DNA from 2 places in the Pedococcus sp. P2_F6 genome. Region 1 is predicted to be linked to the other one. Evidence: predicted binding sites of a transcription regulator. Region 1 holds the regulator's gene; the other holds the start of a gene.
The links. The regulator LexA, encoded in region 1, represses DNA repair genes until DNA is damaged. The targets are predictions, from matches to a motif close to TCGAACANNTGTTCGA.

Region 1 (6,006 bases):
GGCGTTGGGCGTCGCGCTCCAGACGTGCTCGTGGGCGGCATACCGCTCGTCCCACAAGGCCTGTCGGTCCGTCGGCCCACCGCGGTCGGGGTCGGGCAGCTTCGAAGCCTCAGCCGAGTCGTGCGTCCCGTGGCTGTGGTCGTGGCGGTGGCCGTGCTCGTCGCTCATCCCCCTAGCATCGCCGATATGAGCAGCATTGCCCCGGACAGCGGCCGCGCAATCGTCGTCCGTGACGCGACGCCGGCGGACCTCCCCGCGATGGCCGCCGTCTACGACGAGCAGGTCCGCACCTCGGTGGCGACCTTCGACACCGAACCCCGCGGCGCGGCATACCTCGGTGAGAAGCTCGCCGCCACCGGTGCCGGCAACGTCGGCAACGTCGTCCTCGTCGCCTGCGCGGACGAGCAGCTGCTCGGGTACGCGTTCTCCGGTGCCTTTCGCCCGCGGCCGGCCTACGACGGCACCAAGGAGGTGTCGGTCTACCTCGCGGAGGGCGCGCGCGGTCTCGGCCTCGGACGGACCTTGTATGCCGCGCTGCTGGCGCGGCTGGACGCCGCACCTGAGGTGCACACCCAGGTGGCCGTGATCGCCCTACCGAACGACGCCAGCGTGGCGCTGCACGTCGCGTGCGGCTTCGAGCGGGTGGGAGTGCTTCACGAGGTCGGACACAAGTTCGGTCGTTACGTCGACACGGCCTGGTACCAACGGATGACTCCGCACGAGTAGGACTGGCGTGTCGCTGCGTCTCTTGGCACCCTCGAAGGAGCATCGTTCGCACGCTGTGGAGGTTGGGAGATGGGCGCCACCGGAGCCGGGCCGTTCGAGAACGACGACGCACTCGACCTGCTCGACGAGCTCGAGGAGTCCGAGCAGGACGTGCGACGCAAGCGGGTCGAGGCGGCCCTCGACCAAGTGGTCCGCGCGCGGGGGTACATCGAGGCGCCGACCATGTCGCAGGCGGTGGCCGCAGCGGTGCTCGTGGCTGCCTGCGACGACTTCGAATCCGTCGTGGGCGAACGCAATGTGCCCTGGTGGGTCGACGAGGAACCCATCGAGGTGGACGAACAGCTGGAGGAGCTCGCCACCCGGGCACTGCACCGGGCGATGCAGTCAGACGACAACGAGCTGTGGGAGCTGTGGGCCGAGGGTGACGGCGGCGAACGCTTCGCCACCAAGATCACGCACTACCTCGACGCGCTGGGTGACTGAGCGGGGGAATGGGCGGGGGACTGGGCGGGGAGCTGACCCTGTGCCCGACAGATCCCGAGAGCCGCGTCGATCTGGTCCAGGTTCAGCTGCGAGCAGGCGTGGCTCGCGGCGTCGATCAGGTCCGCGAGCAGTTCGATCTCGGACCCCAGCACCTGGTCGGTGAGATCGGGGTCGGGTTGGGCCTCCATGTGTAGAGAACGCACGTGCGAGTCGCCTGTTACGGGGCACGTGACGCACACGGGCCCGCGAGGTCCGCTTCAGTCCATTCGGGCGAATGAGCCATCAGCCGAACGGATGATGGGTCGACTCGTGCCGGCCCCACGACGCGCCTGCACGCACGTGTGCCGCGGAGCGCACGAGGCGCTCCGCGGCACACGTCGCCGGACCTGAGCGTCGAGCTCAGACCCGACGAAGCACCGCCGTGACCTTGCCGAGGATCGTGGCGTGGTCTCCGTCGATGGGGTCGAAGGCGGCGTTGTGCGGCATCAGCCACACCTTGCCGTCCTTGCGCTTGAAGGTCTTGACGGTGGCCTCGTTGTCGAGCATCGCCGCGACGATGTCTCCGTTGTCGGCCGTGGGCTGCTGGCGGACGACGACCCAGTCGCCGTCGCAGATCGCGGCTTCGATCATCGAGTCGCCGACGACCTGGAGGAGGAACAGCTGGCCCTCGCCGACGATCTGCCGGGGGAGAGGGAAGACGTCCTCGACGGTTTCCTCGGCGAGGATGGGCACACCGGCGGCGATGCGCCCGAGCACGGGCACGTAGGTCGCAGCCGGGCGCTGGTCGCCGGACCCGGTCTCGTCGTAGGTCGCCGTCTCGTCCTCGGCGGAGGCGCCGCCGCGGTAGCCCCGCATGTCGGCGGGGGAGTCGGGGGAGACCACCTCGATGGCGCGCGGCCGGTTGGGGTCGCGGCGCAGGAAGCCCTTGCGCTCGAGGGTGGAGAGCTGGTGGGCGACCGAGCTGGGGGAGGTGAGGCCGACCGCCTCGCCGATCTCGCGCAGGCTCGGCGGGTAGCCGCGCCGGTCGACCGAGTTGCGGATCACCTCGAGCACCCGTCGCTGCCGGACGGTGAGCCCGTCACCGCGATCGCGGTCGGGCAGTTCCTTGACGTTGTCGTCGCTCATGCCGCTTCCTCACTTGAGCAGTTTCGGGTGCAGGTGCAGGTCAGGTGCCGTATGCCGGGTGCTCGCGGAGCCGTTGTCAGTGCCCTCTGATGTGCTAGCGGCATGAACACAGCGTATGGCCTTCGAACGCCTGTGCCAAACATGTGTTCGACGCGTGTCTTGATTGATTCGAACATGCGTGCTAGAAATCAGTCAAGCAGTTCTTCGCACACCCGTTCGAGGAACGCAGCAGAGCACGTCACGATGGAGGACCTGATGAGTGCAGCAGTCGCTTGGGACGTCGCCCCCGCACCGGTGCGGGTCCCCGTTCGCCCGGCTCGCCCCCGCCTGGTCTCGGTGCCCACCGGCCCAGAGGTCGCCGTCGCTCCCGCCGCCCCGCTGCGCCTGACCCGTGCAGCCCGGCTCGCGATCACGCTCACCGTCGTGGTGACGGCCGTGGCCCTGGCGATCGCCGTGTTCTCCGGTGGCGCGTCCGCCACCGTGATCGACCACTCCACCACGGTGCAGTCCGGTCAGACCCTGTCGCAGATCGCGGTCGAGCAGCTCCCGCAGCTGTCCATGGCCGAGGCGGTCGCCCAGATCCAGGTCGCCAACGACCTGACCGACAGCAACGTCCACGCCGGTCAGACGCTGCTCATCCCCGCCGTCGGCTGAGACCCGCCAGCTGCCGACTGAGCGCGCCGGTCGAGTGCCCTACGCATTTCGCGCTACGCGATAACCACGATGCGCTGGGCGCGAACCTCGTAGGACCGTGGTCGGCATGCACACCACCACACGGATGGCGGCCGCCCTGGCCGCAGCTGCCGGAGCAGTGACCTTCTCGGTGCTCCCGGCCATCGCCGCGGCGGGAACTCCCACCTCGTTCACCGTCGACACCCAGTTCGTGGACGGACCCAGCGACATCACGGCCGCGACTGGTCCGCTCTCGGCATGCACCCAGGTCACCGACCTCGAGAACGCCGCCGACCTGCGGACCCACAACCAGCTCGTCTTCAGCGGGGTCAAGCAGCTCACCTGTGGCACGGCGACGGTGACGGTCGGATATCAGGCCTTCATCACCCTCCCCGCGTTCCAGAACCCGAACGTGCTCCCAGAAGGCGGCGGCTACCGGACCTTCGGGGACTGGTGGGTCATCGACTCGACCCTGCCGGGCGTGAGCTCGGGCGGCGGCAAGCTGGCGGGCGACAACCGCACCTGCACGCTCGATGCCGGCTCAGTCGGCTGCATCACCGACGCCTCCCGCTTCGGCCTGCGTGCTGGGTGGCCGAGCTCGCCGCCCCAGAGGTGCGGGGTGCCTTCGTTCTCGACCAGGGACAGGTCGCGCCCAAGGAAGCCAGCGAGGCGCTGGGCCGCCACCCTGACCTGGGTGCGTCCTCGAGTCGAGACCTCAGGAGCGAGGTGCACCTCGACCTGCACGGCGTCGGGTCGCACGGTCCGTTTCCAGAGCCCGACGTTGGTGCCGTCGAGCACCACGCTCGCCCAGAACGGGTCGGTGTGTTCGGCATAGGGGTGGCCGGGCAGCGCTGAGAAGTTCACCTGCGGATAGGTCAGCACCGCCTCGTCATAGGTCGGGAAGAGGTATGCCGCCGGGGCGCCTCGACTGACCCGGCGCACCTGCGTCGGGTCGAACCAGTGCGGGATGCCGTCGACCTCCACTTCCTCCAGGTGGTCGCCGAGCTGTGCGAGCGCTGCCTTGGTGTCGCTGACCGTCATGGTGGCCCACCGGGTGAAGTCCTTGACCGAGGCCGGCCCGTGGCCGCTGAAGAACCGTCGGACCAGCTCCACGACAGCCTCGTCCCGGCTGCGTTCGGGTGTCGGCGCAATGACCTCGTCGACGAGGGCGTAGGAGTGGTGGACACCCTTCATCGGCCCTGAGCAGACCAGGCCGCGCATCTCCGCGACGATGAGCAGGTGGCCGAGCTGTTCGCCGGGCTTGATGCGTGAACCGCGCTCGACGAACGCCTCACCGAGCTCGGGTCGAGTGAGAAAGTTCTTGTCCTGCAACAGTTTTGCCAGCAGCTCGAACCCGTCGCCGAGCCGCTTCGTGTCGTCGAGGCCGAGCTGGCGGTGCCGCGCTCCCATGCTCGACAGCACGCGCGGCGAGGTGAGGGCGAGGATCCAGCGCAGGTCCTCGGGAGCGACGAAGTGCCACGTCGGCCGCAGGATGTGGGTGCGCAGGAAGGCGCCGGTGTCGAACTCACGCTGCACCGCGGCATACCGGTCCTTGCGGGAGCGCATGGCGAGCGAGAAGAAGGCGTGGTCGCGCTCCTGGCTCTGCACACACGTGAGCAGTCGCACGACGTCTGCGGCGCGGGGCAGCGGCGCCGAGCTGAGCCGCTGGGTGGCCAGCCGCTGGGCGAGGACGCTCGCGTGATCCATGGCGTCATCCTCTCGAATACCGCCGACAGGTGCGCGACCATGGAGGGGTGGAGCAGAGCACGACCGTCGACATCGCCGCCCCGCCGGAAAGGGTCTGGGAGGTGCTCACGGACGTCGAGCACTGGTCGGACTGGACCGCCTCGGTGCGCTGGGTTCGCCGCCTCGAGGACGGCCCGTTGCGGACGGGCTCGGCCGCCAAGATCAGCCAGCCCAAGGTCCCGACGGTGGACTGGGTGGTGACCGAGTTCGACCCCGGACGGATGTTCACGTGGGTGTCGTCCGGCCCCGGGGCGCTCACCACGGCGAGGCACTCGGTGGAGGCGCTCCCCGGCGGTGGCAGCAGGGTCCGCCTCTCGGTGGAGCAGAGCGGGATCGTGGGTTCGCTGGTCGGCCGGCTCTACCACGGGCTCACCGAGCGCTACCTCGCGATGGAGTCGGCGGGGCTCAAGGCGCAGTGCGAGGGCGGCCCCGCCTGAGGGACCGATGAGTTCGTGGACCGTTGCCGGTCGGTACTGCTGACAGGAACACCAGGAGACACGAACACCGGGCCGACGCCGACCGTGGGCACGGACCACGGAAGGCGGCAGTCATGGGCAAGGTCATCGCAGGGATCACGACGTCGGTCGACGGTTACGTCACCGGACCGGACGACGGCCCGGACAAGGGGCTCGGTGAGGGCGGCGAGCGGCTGCACTACTGGGTGTTCGGCGGGCCGTGGACCTATGCCGAGGAGCCAACCGGCCAGATGGGGGAGGTCGACAAGGCGTGGATGGACGAGGCCATGGCCAACTTCGGTGCGGTGGTCGGAGGGCGCGCGACCTACGAGGCAGCCGGGCACTGGGGTGACCAGAACCCCTGGGACGTGCCGTTCTTCATCGTCACGCACCGACCGGAGGACCAGCCCGAGGGCGACGCGTTCACGTTCGTCGACGGTCTGGCCGAGGCCGTCGAGCAGGCGCGGGCCGTCGCAGGGGACAAGGACGTGCACGTGATGGGCGGCGCCGACGTGATCCGGCAGGCCCTGGCCGCTGGGCTCGTCGACGACCTGTCGATCATCGTGGCCCCGGTCATCCTGGGCGGGGGCAAGCGACTGTTCGACGGCTTCGAGCAGGACATCGAGCTGACCCACAAGGGCGTCCGGCAGAGCGAGTACGCCACCTTCATCGACTACAGCGTGAACAAGGGCTAGATGGGTCGATCGACCCATCCAGGTGAGTGCGCGAGTGGGCGGATCGGCCGACGCGGGATGAGGCGGGCCCTTCGTAGCGTCGAGGGCATGAGCACCCACCCGAC
Region 2 (6,006 bases), on a different contig from region 1:
GATGTAGTCGTGGTCGGCGGCAGGCAGGCCCAGGCCGGCCAGCGTCCGGTCCAGCCGACGTGCGTGCCGGGTCGCGGCGAACACCTGGCCATGGTCGACCTTGGCCGTCTCGAAGGCCCCGTCGCCGACCGTCACGCCGTGGTCGAGGGCGGAGATGGACGGCTCGTCCACTCCGGTCAGTCGACCGTTGACCCACACCCTGACGTCGCTCATGACTCGCTCACGCCTCCACCCTCCCAGATGCCAACCCGATGAGTCGCGCGGCTTTCACCCGTGTCTCCTCCCACTCGCCGACGGGGTCCGATCCCCAGGTGATGCCCGCGCCGGTGCCGAACCGCAGCCAGCGCCGACCGTCCTCGTCCCGCTCTGCCCAGAACGAGCGGATACCCACAGCGAGTTCCGCCGTGCCCCGGTCGGCATCGATCCAGCCGATGGCACCGCAGTAGGGCCCCCGAGCCACCGTCTCCAGATCCGAGATGGCCTGCAACGCAGTGTGTTTGGGCGCCCCAGACACCGAACCCGGGGGGAACGTCGCCGCCATCACCTCGGGCCACCCCACCCCCGGGCGCAGCTCTCCCGACACAGCGGACACGAGGTGGACCATGCCAGGGTGCTCCTCGGGGCGGCAGAGGTGGTCGACGCGCACCGTCCCCTCCCGACAGACGTGCGACAGGTCGTTGCGGACGAGGTCGACGATCATGACGTTCTCGGCATAGTCCTTGGGCAGCATCGCCTCGAGAGTCGTCGCTGTTCCCTTGATCGGACGGGACTCGAGCCGGTCCCCGCCGCGCAGGAGGAACGCCTCGGGGCTCGCGCAGACGACGTCCAGGCCGACGGACGGCACCGTGATCCGTCCCGCGTGGGGTGCCGGGTTGCCCCGTTCCAGCAGCCGCGCCAGGCCGTCGAGGTCAGCGCCCTCGGGGAGCTCGTGGGACAGCACCCGGCAGAGGTTCACCTGGTAGACCGTGCCCGCAGCGATCCGCTCCCGGATCTCCGCGACCCCGTCGAGGTATGCCGCCCGGTCCAGGCTGCTCTCCCACTCCCCTTCGAGAGGCGACCAGCTCGCGGGTGTCGGGGGCGCGGCATACCGGGTGACGTCGGCGAAGCGGACGGCGGTGACGTCGCCCTCGAACTCGGCGACGACGGCCCAGAACCCCGACTCCAGGGACGCCAGGTCGTGACGCACCTCGACGGGGCGGGTGGCGTACAGGTCGCCGAACCGTGCGTGCCCCGTCGCCGCCTCCACGATGGCGATCCTAGGCCGACCTAGACTCACCGATCATGCGCCCTCTCTCCCCAGGTGTGGCCGCCCCCGTCGCGGCCCTGGCCGTGGCGCTGGCCGCGACCGCCTGCGACGGTGCACCACCCCCTCGTCCTGCGAGCACCCGGCCGCCCGCGAGTACCTCGACGACGGCCGGTGGGACTCCAGTGACGACACCGGCCCCGCCCACGACGACCACGCTCCCCACCTCGGACGCGGGCACCCTGACGATGGCGTTCGCCGGGGACGTCCACTTCGAGGACTACCTGGCCCCGCTCGCCCGCGACCCCCACGGACTGGACGAGCTGCAGACCTCGCTCGGTGCAGCGGACCTGGCCATGGTCAACCTCGAGACGGCGATCACCGAGCGCGGCACCAAGATCGGCAAGGAGTTCCACTTCCGCGCTCCGGCGTCGGCGCTCGACACGATCAAGAGCGCCGGGATCGATGCCGTGAGCATGGCCAACAACCACGGAGTGGACTACGGGCCCGTGGGACTCGTGGACACCCTGGCGGCCAAGAAGTCGAGTCCCGTCCCGATCGTCGGCATCGGCAAGGACCAGGAGGAGGCCTTCGCCCCCGCGATCCTGCGGGCCAAGGGGCTCCGAGTCGCGGTGTTCGGTGCCTCCGAGGTCTTCGAGATGACGCTCGCGCGCTACTCGGCGGGTCCGGGCAAGGGCGGGATCGCCAGTGCGAGTCCGGTGGACCGGCTCCGGTCGGCTGTGTCGGCCGCGGCCGCGAAGTACGACCTCGTCGTCGTCTTCCTGCACTGGGGTCTGGACTACCAGGCGTGCCCCGACCGGCTGTCCGTCCAGACCGCCGAGGCGCTCGAGGGCGCCGGGGCCGACATCGTCGTGGGCGGACACTCGCACCGCGTCAACGGGGCGGGCTGGCTGGGGCGCGCGTACGTCGACTACGGGTTCGGGAACTTCGTCTGGTGGCGCAGCCGCGAGCCGGACGCCCGCTCAGGGGTGCTGACGCTGTCGATCGACGTCGATGCCGCCCGCGGCACCGAGCGCGGCAGGTCGAGTGCGGTGCGCAAGGCCGTCTGGACCCCCATGCTGATCGGCGCGGACGGCATACCGCGCGAGCCCGACGCTGCGAGCAGCGCCCGGTTGCTCAGGCTCTGGCAGCAGGCCGGCGCGTGCGCGCGTCTGGATGCCACGCCGGAGTGACCCAGGCGCCTGCGCCCGGAATGAAACCCGGCGGCTCGCGGTTCATGTAGTTGAATTCGCAACTACTTATCCACCTACCTCACGAGGAGCGCGAGCCCGATGCAGTTCGGAATCTTCACCGTCGGTGACGTGACCATGGATCCGACCACCGGCACGACCATCAGCGAGCACCAGCGGATCAAGAACACCGTGGAGCTCGCACGCCAGGTCGAGCAGGTCGGGCTGGACGTCTTTGCCACCGGTGAGCACCACAACCCTCCGTTCGTGCCCAGCTCCCCCACCACCACGCTCGGCTTCATCGCGGCGCAGACCGACAAGCTCCTGCTGTCCACCTCGACGACTCTCATCACGACGAACGACCCGGTGAAGATCGCGGAGGACTACGCGACCCTCCAGCACCTCGCCGACGGCCGCGTGGACCTGATGATGGGCCGCGGCAACACCGGCCCCGTCTACCCGTGGTTCGGCAAGGACATCCGCGACGGCATCCCGCTGGCCATCGAGAACTACGCGTTGCTGCGCCGCCTCTGGACCGAGGACGTCGTGACGTGGGAGGGCAAGCACCGCACGCCCCTGCAGTCCTTCACCGCCACGCCACGCCCGCTCGACGGCATACCCCCGTTCGTGTGGCACGGCTCGATCCGCAGCACTGAGATCGCGGAGCAGGCGGCCTACTACGGCGACGGCTTCTTCCACAACAACATCTTCTGGCCGATGAGCCACACCCGGCAGATGGTGGCGCTCTACCGTCGCAGGTTCGAGCACTACGGCCACGGCTCCGCGGACCAGGCCATCGTCGGGCTCGGCGGGCAGGTGTTCATGCGAGCCAACAGCCAGGACGCGGTGCGCGAGTTCCGCCCCTACTTCGACAACGCACCCGTCTACGGTCACGGACCGTCCCTGGAGGACTTCAGCCGGGAGACGCCCCTCACCGTGGGTTCGCCCGACCAGGTGATCGAGCGGTATGCCGCGATGGCCGACTCCGTCGGCGACTACCAGCGCCAGCTGTTCCTGCTCGACCACGCAGGGCTGCCGCACCGGACGGTGATGGAGCAGGTGGAGATCCTGGGCACCCAGGTCGTGCCCGAGCTGCGGAAGATCGCGGCTGCGCGCAAGCCGGCCCACGTTCCGGACGCCCCCACTCACGCCAGCCGACTGGCCGCGGCGACCAGGCACGCCACCGAGCGCCCCGCCACGCACGCCACCACTTCCGCCACCACTCCCGCCACGCAGGACCTGGAGGTCACCCGATGAGCTCCCAGCAGACGAGTGCCCGGCAGATCGTCGTCGTGCAGGCCGGGCTGGGCCAGCCCAGCACCACGAGACTGCTCGCCGAGCGGCTGGCCACCGCCACCCAGGACGCCTTGCTCGAACGCGGCGACGAGGCGGAGGTGACCTTCGTCGACCTGCGCGAGCACGCCCACGACCTCGCCAACACCCTGCTGACCGGCTTCGCCACCGGCGGCCTACGCCTGGCCCTGGACGCCGTCCGCGACGCTGATGCGGTGATCGCCGTGACGCCGGTGTTCCAGGCGTCCTACAGCGGACTGTTCAAGACGTTCGTGGATGTCCTGGACGACTCGGCCCTGCGCGGCACCCCGGTGCTCATGGCGGCGACCGCCGGCACGGCCCGCCACTCCCTGGTGCTCGAGCACGCCATGCGACCGATGTTCTCCTACCTCAAGGCGGTCACGGTGCCGACAGGCGTCTTCGCGGCCTCTGAGGACTGGGGCACGGGCGGCACCGTGGATGCCGGCTTGTCGAGCCGCATCACCGTCGCCGCGGGCGAGCTCGCCGACCTCGTCACCGGCGGCGCGGCGCCTGGGTCGGCGTCAAGGGCCGCTCGGGTCGACGAGTTCGCCGATCCGGTGCCGTTCGAGGAGCTGCTCGCCGGCTGAGACGCGCTAGGAGCCGACGGCATTGACGTCATCACCGCCTCCGTCGGCAGACTCCCGAACCACGGCACCAACCTCACCTAGCACGTGGCACCGACAGTCCCATTGCGATGAATTCCATTGCGCTGCAACCAATTTCCCAGTTACGGCGCTTGCGAAGGAGCTCGAACACCTGTACGATTGCGACATGTCGATCAGCCCGATTGCCGAGCAGCGTGACGAGGTCCAGCGCGACCTCTGGGCGCGCACCGCGACCGTGGCCGGCCGGTTGAACCGCGCCCACGCGGAGCTGGTCGACGTCGCGGCCGAGCTCATCGAGGGCGACCACTGGGGCGACGGCGGGTTCCGCTCCCCCGAGCACTACTTGGTCGTGCGGGCAGGGCTGTCGCCGGCGCACGCGCGAGACGTGGTCGCGGTGGCGCGGCGGCGAGCTGAGCTCCCGACGATGGCCAGGTCGGTCGCGACAGGTGCCCTGTCGCTGGACCAGGCCGCTGTCGTCGCCCACCACGTGCCCGCGTCGCACCAGCGGTCGGTCGGTGAGCTGGCGGTGCACATGACGGTGCCGCAGCTGCGGCGAGCAGTCTCGCGACACGCGTTCACCGTTCCTCCTGGCGACAGTGACCCGGCGGAGCCCAACGAGCCGAGCTCGCCGACAGACGCCTCCGTCGCACAGGGCCACGCGGAACGTCGAGCCTGCGCGCGTCCTGAGCTGTCCATGCACTTCGACCGCGACGGCCGGTTCCAGCTGCGCTACAGCGCACCGGCTCCCATCGGAGCCCTGGTCGAGCAGGCACTCAAGGAAGCCAAGGACGCGCTGTTCATCGCCCAGACTGGCGCGGCACCGCCCGAAGACACGAAGAGCGGGCAGGGCTCCAGTGGTGGCGAGGGGGCGTCCGTCGTCCCGCTGGTGCACGATTCCAGGGCGGACCGTCCCACGTACGCCGATGCCCTCGAAGAGATCGCCCACCGGGCGCTGTCGACCGTGACGTCGACCAGCCGGTCCAGTCACTACCGGGTCTATCTGCACCTGTCGACCGATGGCGCCTGGATCAACGGCGGCGGAGCGATCCCGCAGCGACTCCTGAGCCGCTTCCTCTCCGACGGCATGGTCCAGCCGGTCTGGGAGACCGATGGCCGGCCGGTCAGCGTGGGCCGCGCCATGCGGATCCTGCCGAGTCGGTCGCGTCGGCTCATCGAGGACCGCGACCGCGGCTGCCGCTTCCCGGGCTGCACGGCCACCCGGTTCGTCGAGATCCACCACCTCGAGGAGTGGGCATCGGGCGGCGCGACCGACGTCGATAACCAGGTCAGTCTCTGCCCGTTCCACCACGACGCCATCGACCGTGGCGACGTCACGATCAGCGGCGACCCCACCCGACCCGACGGCCTGGCGGTGACCAACCGCTACGGGCTCCCGGTGCGGCCCCCCCTCCCACGCAGAACTGGTCACACCAGCCGGTGGCGAGCCGCCGGGCACCTGGCTGGGGCACGCGGCCTACCAACCACCCACGGGCGAACGCGCCCGCTGGGCTGACATCGAGGTGCCGCCGGACCGCGACCTGCCGCCACGAACCCGCCTGCGCGCCGTCCCTGCGGGCTGACGACCTCCGCGCGGTCCGACTCGTGCGGCGCGTTGCCCGATCGCCCCTACGTCATCTTGCTGATGCCCAGCGGG

Region 2: a site for LexA is predicted at 4,496-4,511, ahead of AC1DWP_RS03485 (HNH endonuclease signature motif containing protein). Genes of this name have one in related genera too.

The regions. Positions count from the first base shown of each region.
Region 1 covers NZ_JBFUEZ010000005.1:7,823-13,828, reverse strand. The annotation lists gene AC1DWP_RS15200 (class I SAM-dependent methyltransferase) at 1-168, opposite strand, end outside; gene AC1DWP_RS15195 (N-acetyltransferase family protein) at 187-726, shown strand; gene AC1DWP_RS15190 (DUF4259 domain-containing protein) at 796-1,209, shown strand; gene AC1DWP_RS15185 (hypothetical protein) at 1,185-1,397, opposite strand; gene lexA (transcriptional repressor LexA) at 1,609-2,334, opposite strand; gene AC1DWP_RS15175 (LysM peptidoglycan-binding domain-containing protein) at 2,590-2,988, shown strand; gene AC1DWP_RS15170 (winged helix DNA-binding domain-containing protein) at 3,439-4,713, opposite strand; gene AC1DWP_RS15165 (SRPBCC family protein) at 4,761-5,189, shown strand; gene AC1DWP_RS15160 (dihydrofolate reductase family protein) at 5,303-5,902, shown strand.
Region 2 covers NZ_JBFUEZ010000001.1:727,474-733,479, forward strand. The annotation lists gene AC1DWP_RS03460 (aminotransferase class IV) at 1-213, opposite strand, end outside; gene AC1DWP_RS03465 (chorismate-binding protein) at 221-1,246, opposite strand; gene AC1DWP_RS03470 (CapA family protein) at 1,282-2,436, shown strand; gene AC1DWP_RS03475 (LLM class flavin-dependent oxidoreductase) at 2,536-3,690, shown strand; gene AC1DWP_RS03480 (FMN reductase) at 3,687-4,334, shown strand; gene AC1DWP_RS03485 (HNH endonuclease signature motif containing protein) at 4,519-5,865, shown strand.